3 regions of the Streptomyces sp. NPDC005728 genome follow, and region 1 is predicted to be linked to each of the others. Evidence: riboswitches for the same ligand, from Rfam matches in the RefSeq annotation. Region 1 holds a riboswitch; each other region holds the start of a gene.
The links. A riboswitch is a leader RNA that binds a small molecule or an ion and turns the genes downstream of it on or off. The one in region 1 is predicted to bind cyclic di-AMP.

Region 1 (3,264 bases):
CCGTTGTAGGTGGCGATCTTGCCGCGCAGATGCTTGAGCAAGGGGACGCCACGGGTGTCGAATCCGGTGGTCACGAGCACCGTGCCCGCGGCCTCGGTGAGCTGGGCCACGGCCCGCTCGAAGCGCTCGGCCACCTCGTCCGGGTCGGTGCCGGGCCGGATGATGTCGTTGCCGCCCGCACAGAAGGAGACCAGCTCCGGGGCGAGTTCGACGGCCTGCGGGAGTTGGTCGGCCACGATCTGGTCGAGCAGTTTTCCACGCACGGCCAGGTTGGTGTACGCGAAGTCGCCCTCGGGGCGCCGGTCGGCGAGCAGTACCGCGAACCGGTCGGCCCAGCCCACGAACGCCCCGTCGGGGCCGGGGTCGCCCACGCCCTCGGTGAAGCTGTCCCCCACCGCTACGTACGACCCGATCACTGATCTGTTGTCATTCTTCGAATCGTCTGCCACGTCGCACCATGATTCACCTTCGGATGTGACCTACGCGACCGTAGGCGGGGGTTGACGAACGGTGAGATGAGACACCCTTAAATTGTTTGCCAATCCAGGAATAGCGACGTCGTCAGGCGCGTTGGACGTGCGATTGTCATGCCGAAGGCCGGACCCGGGGATCGGGTCCGGCCTTCGACTGCGCGTCAGGCAGGCGGTTCTGGAGGAGGATCCAGGAAAAGGAGCCTCAGACGGCGACGCCGTGCGAGCGGAGATAGGCGACCGGGTCCACGTCCGAGCCGTAGTCGGGCGTGGTGCGGATCTCGAAGTGGAGATGCGGGCCGGTCACGTTGCCGGTGGCGCCGGACAGGCCGATCTGCTGGCCCGCGGTCACGGTCTGGCCGGCCGAGACGGAGAGCTGCGAGAGGTGCCCGTACTGGGCGTAGTAGCCGTCGTTCAGCTTGATGACGACCTGGTTGCCGTACGCGCCGCCCCACCCGGCGGAGACGACGGTGCCGGCGCCTACGGCCTTGAGGGAGGTACCGGTCGGGACGACGAAGTCGACGCCGGTGTGGTAACCGCTGGACCACATGCTGCCGGCCACGTGGTAGCCGGTGCCGACGGTGGCGCCGGCGACCGGGAGGGTGTAGCCGGTGGCCGGGGTGACGGCGGTCCCGGAAGCCTGGCGGGCCTGGGAGGTCTGCGCGGAGGCTTCGGAGCCGGAGGCCTTGGACACGGAGACCTTGGACACGGAGACCTTGGAGCCGGAGGCCTTGGAGCCGGAGGCCTTGGAGCCGGAGGCCTTGGACACTGAAGCCTGCGAGCCGGAGGGGCGCGAGGGCTGCGCGGGGGCGGAAGGCTCGGTGTGTGTCCGGGTGGCCTGCCCGCCGAGCGACAGCTTCAGACCCGGGTGGATCAGCGAGGGGTTCTCGCCGACCGCCTGCCGGTTGTCCTCGTAGAGCCGGTGCCAGCCGCCGCCGACGTGCTGCTGGCCGGCAATCTTCGCAAGCCAGTCGCCGGCCTTCACCGTGTAGCTGCGCACACCCGAATTCTGCTGCGCAGCCTTCTTCTCGGCCGCCTTTTCGACGGCGGGAAGGGACTGCACGGCCTTTCCGGAAACGGGCTGCGCGGTGGCGGCGTGCGCTCCGGCGGCGCCCATGAGCGGCAGCGCCAGCGCGGCGCCACCGGTTCCGGCGACGGCGATCGAGCGGGTGAAACGCCGGTTCTTGGGGCGTCGGTGCTTACCCTTTGCGGGCATGGCGCATTCCTCTCCGACGCCTGCGAGGTGAGCTGTCGGGTTCGGGCTGGAGCTGCCCGGCCGCGCGGTGCGCGGCTACACCCCCAGCCTGCCCCGGAGACCGGGACAGGCAGTCGTACCTGGCGGGTCCCCCGCTCCTGCCGAACACGGGTGAAGTGTGTGGGGACTCCGGGCGGCGGCAGGATTCGGCGTTCCGACCGGATTGGTGGCGAACGTAAGCGAGCAAGACGCACCCGGACAAGCAGCCGGTTCCCGGCGTTCCTGCTCCAGCTGATCGAATTCGGGAATTCACGGTCACCCTCCGTGAATTACCGCATCCTTCCTCTTTTCAAATTCCTTTGGCGATACGGGTATTACGTGGACATGACCCGCGACACTCGGTCACGAATATGACGCTCCTCACGCACCCCGTCCCCACGTTTCCTTATTCCAGAGCGAGTTGGAATGAAGGCTCCAATTCGGACAGAAGGTTCAGATACGGCGTAGCCGGAGAACCGTCGCATCCAGGTCACCCTTCAGTCCGGTGCGCAGCCCGTGATGGAGCAGGACGGCACCTCGGTGCACTTCGCCCGTTTCGCGGCATTCGTACGCTGCGGTCGGGTCGAGTCCGCGCAGCCGCACCGCCGGCACCGGCTCGCCGTAGCTCTGCGCCTGGAGGCAGGCGAGGACCACGCTCTCGCCCCCGAGGACGTACTGGACGGCGCTCAGGCCGCCGGTCGGGGGCCGCAGCCGGAAGAGGTCGCCGCGCTGGACGACCGGGCGGATCTCCTTGTACAGCTCCACCCACTCCCGGGCCTCGGCCAGCTCCGCGTCGGTCCACTCGGCGAGGTCGCCTCCGACGCCGAGCACCCCGGCCATCGAGCTGACGAAGCGGAACCGCAGCGAGCTGACCCGCCCGTTGAGCTGGGTGTTCGGGCTGTCCGTGACCCAGGCGGCCATGACCCGCGCGGGGTGGATCTGGCTGAAGCCGTGCTGGATGGCGAGCCGGTCGAGCGGGTCGGTGTTGTCGGAGGTCCACACCTGGTCGGTGCGGCTCAGCACGCCGAGGTCGATCCGGCCGCCGCCGCCCGAGCAGGACTCGAAGGCCACCCCGGGGTGAGCTGCGCGCAGCCGGTCCAGCAGGGCGTACAGGGCGCGGACGTGGTCGACCCACAGCCGCTGCGGGTACGGCTCGCCGGGCCAGCCCGCGTCGGTGAAGCAGCGGTTGAAGTCCCACTTCACATAGTCGATCGGGGCGCTGGACAGCAGCGCGTCCAGTTGCTCCCCCAGATACCCCTGGACGTCCTCGCGGGCAAGGTTGAGGACGAGCTGGTTGCGCAATTCCGTCCGCTTCCGTCCCGGTTCGTACTGCACCCAGTCGGGGTGGGCACGGTAGAGGTCGCTGTCGGGGTTGACCATCTCCGGCTCGACCCAGATGCCGAACTGCATGCCCAGGTCGTGCACCTGGTCGGCGAGGGGCTTGAGACCGTGCGGGAAGCGGTCGGGGTTGGGCGTCCAGTCACCGAGTCCGGCCCGGTCGCTGGTACGCGCACCGAACCAGCCGTCGTCCACGACGAACAGCTCGACGCCGATCCCGGC
Region 2 (3,264 bases), on a different contig from region 1:
GACCGTGGGGTTGCCTCGGGAGTCCAGGATTTCCCGGGCTACGACGACGTCGATGGACGGCACGAGCATCTCCTTCGTGGATGTGACGCTGGTTGTGCGGGGCTGGTGAGCCTTGCGACTAGAGCCTAACCGTCCCGGGACCGTCGGCCACCGACCGACCGTCCCGTGGACAGGGAGACGGTACCTATTGTTCACGCACGGAACAAAGGGACCCGGATGAGACCCGATTGAAGAGTGGGCAAACAGCGCGGGAAAACAAAGAACCCCGCCCCGGTGCGTACGGGGGAAAACGCACCGGAGCGGGGAGCCCGTGGGGACGGGGGGTGGCCCTCACGAGGCCTTGAGTGTGGGGGGAGAGCCTGTGAGGGCGCTGTGGTTCTGGTGGGGCCCGGATGTCACTTCAGGTGCAGCTGCTGGCCCGGGTAGATGAGGTTCGCGTCCTCGACGATGCCCTTGTTCAGCTTGAACAGCTTCTCCCAGCCACCCTCGACCTTGTGCTTCTCGGCGATGCTGCTGAGGGTGTCACCCTTGACGACCTTGTACTCGCCGTCGCCCTTCTTGACCTTCTTGCCGGTCGGGGTGGTGACGGTCTTGCTCGCGGCCGGACGCTCGGCGGAGCGGGAGGCGGCCTGCTGGTCGGTGGAGCGGGTGGTGGTGCTCGGCGCGGTGGTCTTCGAGGGGGCGGCGGGGGCGGCACCGCCGTAGGGGGTGCTGGACAGGCCCGTGCCGCACACCGGCCAGGCACCCTTGCCCTGGGCGGCGAGGACCTTCTCGGCGACGGTGATCTGCTGCGCCTTGGTGGCCTGGTTGGCCTGCGCGGCGTACTGCGTACCGCCGTACGCGGCCCAGGTCGAGGCGGAGAACTGCAGACCGCCGTAGTAGCCGTTTCCGGTGTTGATGGACCAGTTGCCGCCGGCCTCGCACTGGGCGACCGCGTCCCACTCGGAGGCGGTGGCGGCGGAGGCGTTGCCGGCCGCCATCAGCGGGGCGGCGACGACGGCGCCGGTGACACCGGCGAGCGCGATGGCGCGGGTGGCCTTGGACGGACGGCGGTGCTTGCCCTTGCCGGAAAACAGCATGGATCGATCCCCTCACCGACGCCTGCGAGGTGAGCTGTCGGGTTCGGGCCGGTTGAGTTGCCCGGCCGCGCCCCTTCCGGGACACGGCTTCACCCCAAGCCGGTTACGGCATCAACCACCGCTTCCGGCACTTACCTTGGGTCCCCCGCTCCTGCCTACGGCGCATGACGCGACGACTGTTCCCGGGCAACCGCTGGCAGGATTCGGCGTTGCGACTGCCGGGGCTCGTGGTGACGAGCGGCCTTGACCGTAGACAGGCGATCGCCGGAATTTCAAAGACGATCAGGGCTTCTGAGACTCATCCCACACTTTCACCAAACCGGACATTAGGCGCGAAGCGGGGCGTCAACTCCCGCTACTTTTCGCCCTTTTCGGCACCGACTTGCAGGGTCTGACCGGCAGCGATGTGGTCCGGGTCGGCGCCGATGGCCTTCTTGTTCTCGGCGTAGAGCGCGCGCCATCCGCCGTCGACGTCAAGGGAGTCGGCGATGGAGACGAGGGTGTCGCCCTCGACGACGGTGTAGGTGCCCGCGTCGCGAGAGGCGTGGCGGCCGGACGCCGAGGCGCCCTGACCGTTTGCGTTGCTTTCGTCCGCACTGTCACCGCGATGACGTCCGCCGCTGCTGAGCGTGCCGGTGTCGACCAGGCTCCAAGAGCCGCCGGTCTGCCATGAATTGTCCGACTCTTCCGTGGCGGGATCCGTGACGGCGCCCTCGCCTTCCTGCCCCTCACGGGAACCCGGCGATGCGGATTTGTCGGACTTGGGTGCGTCGGCATCCTTGCCCGAGTCGGCACCCTTGTCCTTGTTCTCACTCTTGCCCGGGGACGGCTTGCCGGTCGCATCCGAGGAGGAGTCGGACGAGGATGATGAATCCGACAGGTCGGACGAGTCGGACTTACCGGTGGAGTCGGACGAGTCCTTGGAACCGGAGGAGTCGGAGTCGCCAGAGGACTTGGAGGAGTCGGAGTCACCGGAGTCCGCCGAGCCCGAGCCTCCGACGCCCGTGTCGACGTCCACGGAGCCGGAGTTCGAGGACAGTCCTGCGAGCAGGGCGCAGGTGGCCCAGTGAGTGGTGCCCTGGTCGGCGAGGATCTTCTCGGCGACGGCGATCTGCTGCGACCGGCTGGCCTGGTCGGCACTGGAGGCGTACTGGCCGCCGCCGTACTTGTCCCAGTCGTCCTGGGACATCTGGAGGCCGCCGTAGTACCCGTTGCCGGTGTCGGCGCTCCAGGAGCCGCCGCTCTCGCACTCGGCCACCTTGTCCCACGTGGTGCCGTCGGCCGCGCTGGCGCTCGCGGCACCCAGGAGTGGGATGGCGATGGCGGAGCCAGTCACTCCGGCCGCGACGAGGAGAGCCGGAGCCTGACGGGGGCGACGGTGACGACCGTTCCCGGAGAGCATGCGGAAGCCTTTCGTGCGACAGCTGGGGTGGCGTGGCGCAGGAAACTCGGCGCGCCACACTGATGGGTGAACGTATAGGCAGACGATCACTTGTCACAAGTTAATGCCGCGCAGATCACGTGAAGATCACAGAAATGAACTTCTGTCATCTTCGGCTGTGCCGGGTGTGCTTGGCCGACGCGCTCAGGGGGCGGGCGTGAACTCCACGGGGAGCGTGCGCAGGCCGCGCATGATGAGCCCGCCACGCCAGCGCAGCTCGGCCGGGTCCGCCGCGAGCCGCAGGTCGGGGAGGCGGGTGAGGAGGGTGGCGAGCGCGGTCTGGCCCTCCAGACGGGCGAGCGGGGCGCCCAGGCAGTAGTGGATGCCGTGGCCGTACCCGAGGTGCTGGTTGTCCCGGCGGGACAGGTCCAGTACGTCCGGACCGGCGAACCGCTCCGGGTCCCGGTCGGCGGCGGCGAGTACGACGAGGACCGGGTCCCCGGCGGCGATGTCCTGCCCGCCGACGGTGAGCGGCCGGGTGGCGAACCGCCAGGTGGCCAGCTCCACCGGACCGTCGTAGCGCAGGAGTTCCTCGACGCCGGTCTCCAGGAGGTCCTGCTCCCCGGCGGCCAGGGACCGCTGGAGCCGGTGGCGCTGCTCGGGGTGGGTGAGCAGGGCGTAGGTGCCGTTGCCGATCAGGTTCACGGTGGTCTCGAAGCCGGCGAACAGCAGGATGAAGGCCATGGCGGCGGCCTCGTTCTCGGTGAGGTGCTCGCCGTGGTCCGAGGCACGGATGAGGCCGGA
Region 3 (3,264 bases), on a different contig from region 1:
TGATCGAGGAGGCGGGTGGCCAGGCCGGTGCCCATCGTGCCGAGCCCGAGTACGGCGACGGGGCCGTTGGCGGTGCGCGTCATGACATCACTCCCTTGGTCTCCTTGACGACTCGGAACCGCAGCGACTGCGTCGAGTCGACCCACTGGCGCAGCGGAGCCACCAGTGCGCGGTGCTCCTCGCTCTGCTGCCAGGCGAAGAAGTGCTCGGCCGTCTGCCACTCGCTGGTGATGACCCACTGCCGCGAGTCGTCCACGGGTGCTCCCAGCCTCTCGACGATGTGGCCGGGGGTCTGGGCCACGGACTTGCGGAGCTGGTCGTAGAGATCCAGGAATCCCTGCTCGCCGCCCTCGATCACTCGGACGGTGAAGACGACGCTCAGCTTGTCGGCCGGTTGGCCGCTGTTCCTCGTGCCCATGTCTCCTCCTGAGGGTGAGATCCGGTAGGACACGACTCCCACAGCCTCATGTCCCCCGTGCGGACGCAACTCCGAATGGGGGACATGCCAACGGGTACAAGGGGACAACCCTTTGTGGTTGCTCTGTTCGGGTGAGTGACGAGGTGGTGCGTTTTGCCGGTTGCAGGCCGCGGATGGCCGCACCCGAACGGGGGTCTGCAACCCCCTTTCGTATCCCTCGAACCACGCCGGATCAGCCGCCGTCGGCGAGCCCCGTCCCGTCCGGCACGGCGTGGCCCGGGCATGGGCAGCCGTGCCGTGGGGCGGTGGTCGCCTCGGTCGTTGTCATTGCGGGCGGCCGTCACGCCGGCGCGTCGGGCCTTTCTCCACCCCTGACCGTCAGGCCGGGCGGACCACGCTGTGGATGATCGAGTCGCCGCCGTAGTAGATGGATTCCTCGCGGACGTAGGCACCGGGCTTCGGGGCGTGGATCATCATGCCGTTGCCGATGTAGACACCGACGTGGCTGATGTCGTCGTAGAAGAAGACGAGGTCGCCCGGCCGGGCGTCGGTCAGGGGCACCGTCGTACCAGCGCTCACCTGGTCGTAGGTGGTGCGCGGCAGGGAGACGCCGGCGGCCTTCCAGGCAGCCTGGGTGAGGCCGGAGCAGTCGTAGGAGCCGGGCCCGGTCGCACCCCAGACGTACGGCTTGCCGATCTGTGCGCGGGCGAAGGCGAGCGCTTTCGCTGCCTTGGTGGCGGACGTGGAGCCCGACGGGGAGGTGGAAGTGCCCGAACCCGAACCCGAGGATGAACCCGAGGTCGAGCCGGAATTCGAGGTCGAGCCCGAAGACGGGCTCTGCTGCTTCGCCGCCTGCGCGGCCGCGGCCTGCTGCTTGGCGAGTTCCGCCGCCTTCCGCGCCGCCTCCTCCTGCTTCTGCTTCTCGATCGCCGCGAGGCGTGCCTTTTCCTCCGCCGTCAGCGTGGACAGCAGCTCCCGCGCGGTGGACAGCTTCTTCTGGACGGTGGACTTGGCCGTCTTGAGGTCGTTCTGCGACTGGGTCAGCGTTTTGAGGCTCTTGACAGCCTCCCGCCGCGTCTTCATGGTCGCGGACTGCTCGGTGACGTAGTCGTCGACCGCGCCCTTCTGGCGGGAGGTCAGCCGGCTCATCAGCTGAGCCTGGTCGAAGTAGTCCTGCGGGGAGTCCGCGAGCAGGAGGGTCGCGGTGTCGGGGGATGCGGCCCCGGTCCGGTACTGGGCCGCGGCGAACGAACCCAGCTCCTCACGCGCCTTGTTGAGCTTGGCCGTGCGCTTGGCCACGTCGTCGAGCAGGGTGTCGACGCGCTTGCGCTCCTTCGCGGTCTTCTCCTTGGCCGCGTCGTACTTCTCGGTCGCCGACTCGGCCTGGCGGTACAGGCCGTCGACCTTCTTCTGGACCTCTTCGAGGCTCGGCTTGTCGTCGGCGGAGGGGGTGGCATGGGCGGTCTGGGACAGCAGGGCCACGGAGGTGAGCGCGGCCGTGGCGAGCACGGGGGTGCGTATGCCGGCTATGCGCGGACCCGTGGGGCGCGACTTGCGGTGCGACGCCAAGGGAGGCGACTCCTTCCATGTTCCGCCTACCGAGTTAGCTGTCGGGTTCGGGCGGATGGTTCGGAAGGGTTGCCCTACGACCCTTCCCCGGAGGGAGTTGGGCCGATTCACCCCAAGGTCGGTGGGTCCCCGGCTCCGGCTGCCGCGCGGGCGTGCCGGACTCGGCGGAGGCCGCACGGCCCGGCGAGGTTCGCCGGTGTAGGTCGGGCGGCCTGGCGGGAACGCTAGCCAACTCGTGTGGCCCCTGTGAAGGTTGGTGGGCGATATGTCCGATACATTTTCGTGACCTTTTCTCGGTGGCGTCGTTGAGTGCCGTCAGTCTGCCTTGGTGTGGGATGAGTCGGCCGGAATTGCGATGCCTGCCCATGTCTCCCCGCGTCCGGGCGAGGGGTGGATCGTGCCCCGGCCGGACGGCCCTCAGGTGATCCGCAGGAAGTGCCCTCGTCGGCGTCACCGGCGGTCAGCCCGTTTCCGGCCGTCCTGGCCGTCCGCCAGTCCAAGGCGATATGCAAGAGACGGTCGAGCGGTCCTTCCGGTTACATGGACCTGCCGCCGGCAGCCACCAGGTGGTCGGCAGACCCAGTCGTCGGGAGAGGGATCGTTTGCGTGACGCACTGCTGGGGCTGGCCGAGAATCCGGCCATGCCCGCGAAACTGTTCGCCGGGCTCGTGGCGAGCGGCGACGAGGAGGTCCTGTTCACGCTGGCCGATCGTGAGCGGCTGACGCCCCCACAGGTAAGGGATCTGCTCGCCGTCGGCAACCCGTCGCTCACCTGTTTTCTGGTCCGGAGCGGGCTGGTGCCCTGGCCCGAGATTCCCCAGGAGCATCCCGGACGGCTGCTCGACGCGATCCTCGGCGGGGTGGCGCCGGCCGCCGCCTGGCGGAAGGCCGCCACCGATCCGGACCCCGAGGTACGGCAGGAAGTCGCCTACGCCCTCGACGCTCCCGCCGACGTCATCGCCTCCCTCGCCCACGACCCGGACCCGGCGGTCGTCGTCGGCGCTGCCGGGAACGCGCACCTTCCGCCCGAGCTGCTCTCCCACCTCGCCCGCCATCCCAGCACCGTCGTGCGGCAGGCCGTCGCCGACAACGAGAACGCGCCGCCCTCGCTGCTCGCCGCCCTCCTCGCCGACGGCGGGTGGCCGGTCCCGACCCGCTGCGGTGCCTGCCACCGCCGCGAGGCGGCGTGTGCGGACCACACACCCGGCATCCGGCGCGTCCGGCTGGTGGCCGCCGGCCACCCGGCCGTTCCGCCTGAGGGGCTCGCTGCTTTCCTG

Region 2: it holds a riboswitch for cyclic di-AMP, as region 1 does, so the genes downstream of both, ABZ471_RS06845 (transglycosylase family protein) here and ABZ471_RS17075 (LysM peptidoglycan-binding domain-containing M23 family metallopeptidase) in region 1, are expected to answer to the same signal.
Region 3: it holds a riboswitch for cyclic di-AMP, as region 1 does, so the genes downstream of both, ABZ471_RS38900 (NlpC/P60 family protein) here and ABZ471_RS17075 (LysM peptidoglycan-binding domain-containing M23 family metallopeptidase) in region 1, are expected to answer to the same signal.

What each region holds. Positions count from the first base shown of each region.
Region 1 is NZ_JBEXYL010000022.1:7,810-11,073, reverse strand. Features, by position in the region: gene ABZ471_RS17080 (SGNH/GDSL hydrolase family protein) at 1-416, opposite strand, end outside; gene ABZ471_RS17075 (LysM peptidoglycan-binding domain-containing M23 family metallopeptidase) at 676-1,686, opposite strand; cyclic di-AMP (ydaO/yuaA leader) riboswitch at 1,691-1,854, opposite strand; gene ABZ471_RS17070 (alpha-galactosidase) at 2,158-3,264, opposite strand, start outside.
Region 2 is NZ_JBEXYL010000006.1:101,503-104,766, forward strand. Features, by position in the region: gene eno (phosphopyruvate hydratase) at 1-69, opposite strand, end outside; gene ABZ471_RS06845 (transglycosylase family protein) at 396-1,079, opposite strand; cyclic di-AMP (ydaO/yuaA leader) riboswitch at 1,084-1,252, opposite strand; gene ABZ471_RS06850 (transglycosylase family protein) at 1,435-2,481, opposite strand; gene ABZ471_RS06855 (cytochrome P450) at 2,665-3,264, opposite strand, start outside.
Region 3 is NZ_JBEXYL010000097.1:1,538-4,801, forward strand. Features, by position in the region: gene ABZ471_RS38890 (NAD(P)-dependent oxidoreductase) at 1-83, opposite strand, end outside; gene ABZ471_RS38895 (antibiotic biosynthesis monooxygenase family protein) at 80-418, opposite strand; gene ABZ471_RS38900 (NlpC/P60 family protein) at 797-1,987, opposite strand; cyclic di-AMP (ydaO/yuaA leader) riboswitch at 1,996-2,164, opposite strand; gene ABZ471_RS38905 (hypothetical protein) at 2,590-3,264, shown strand, end outside.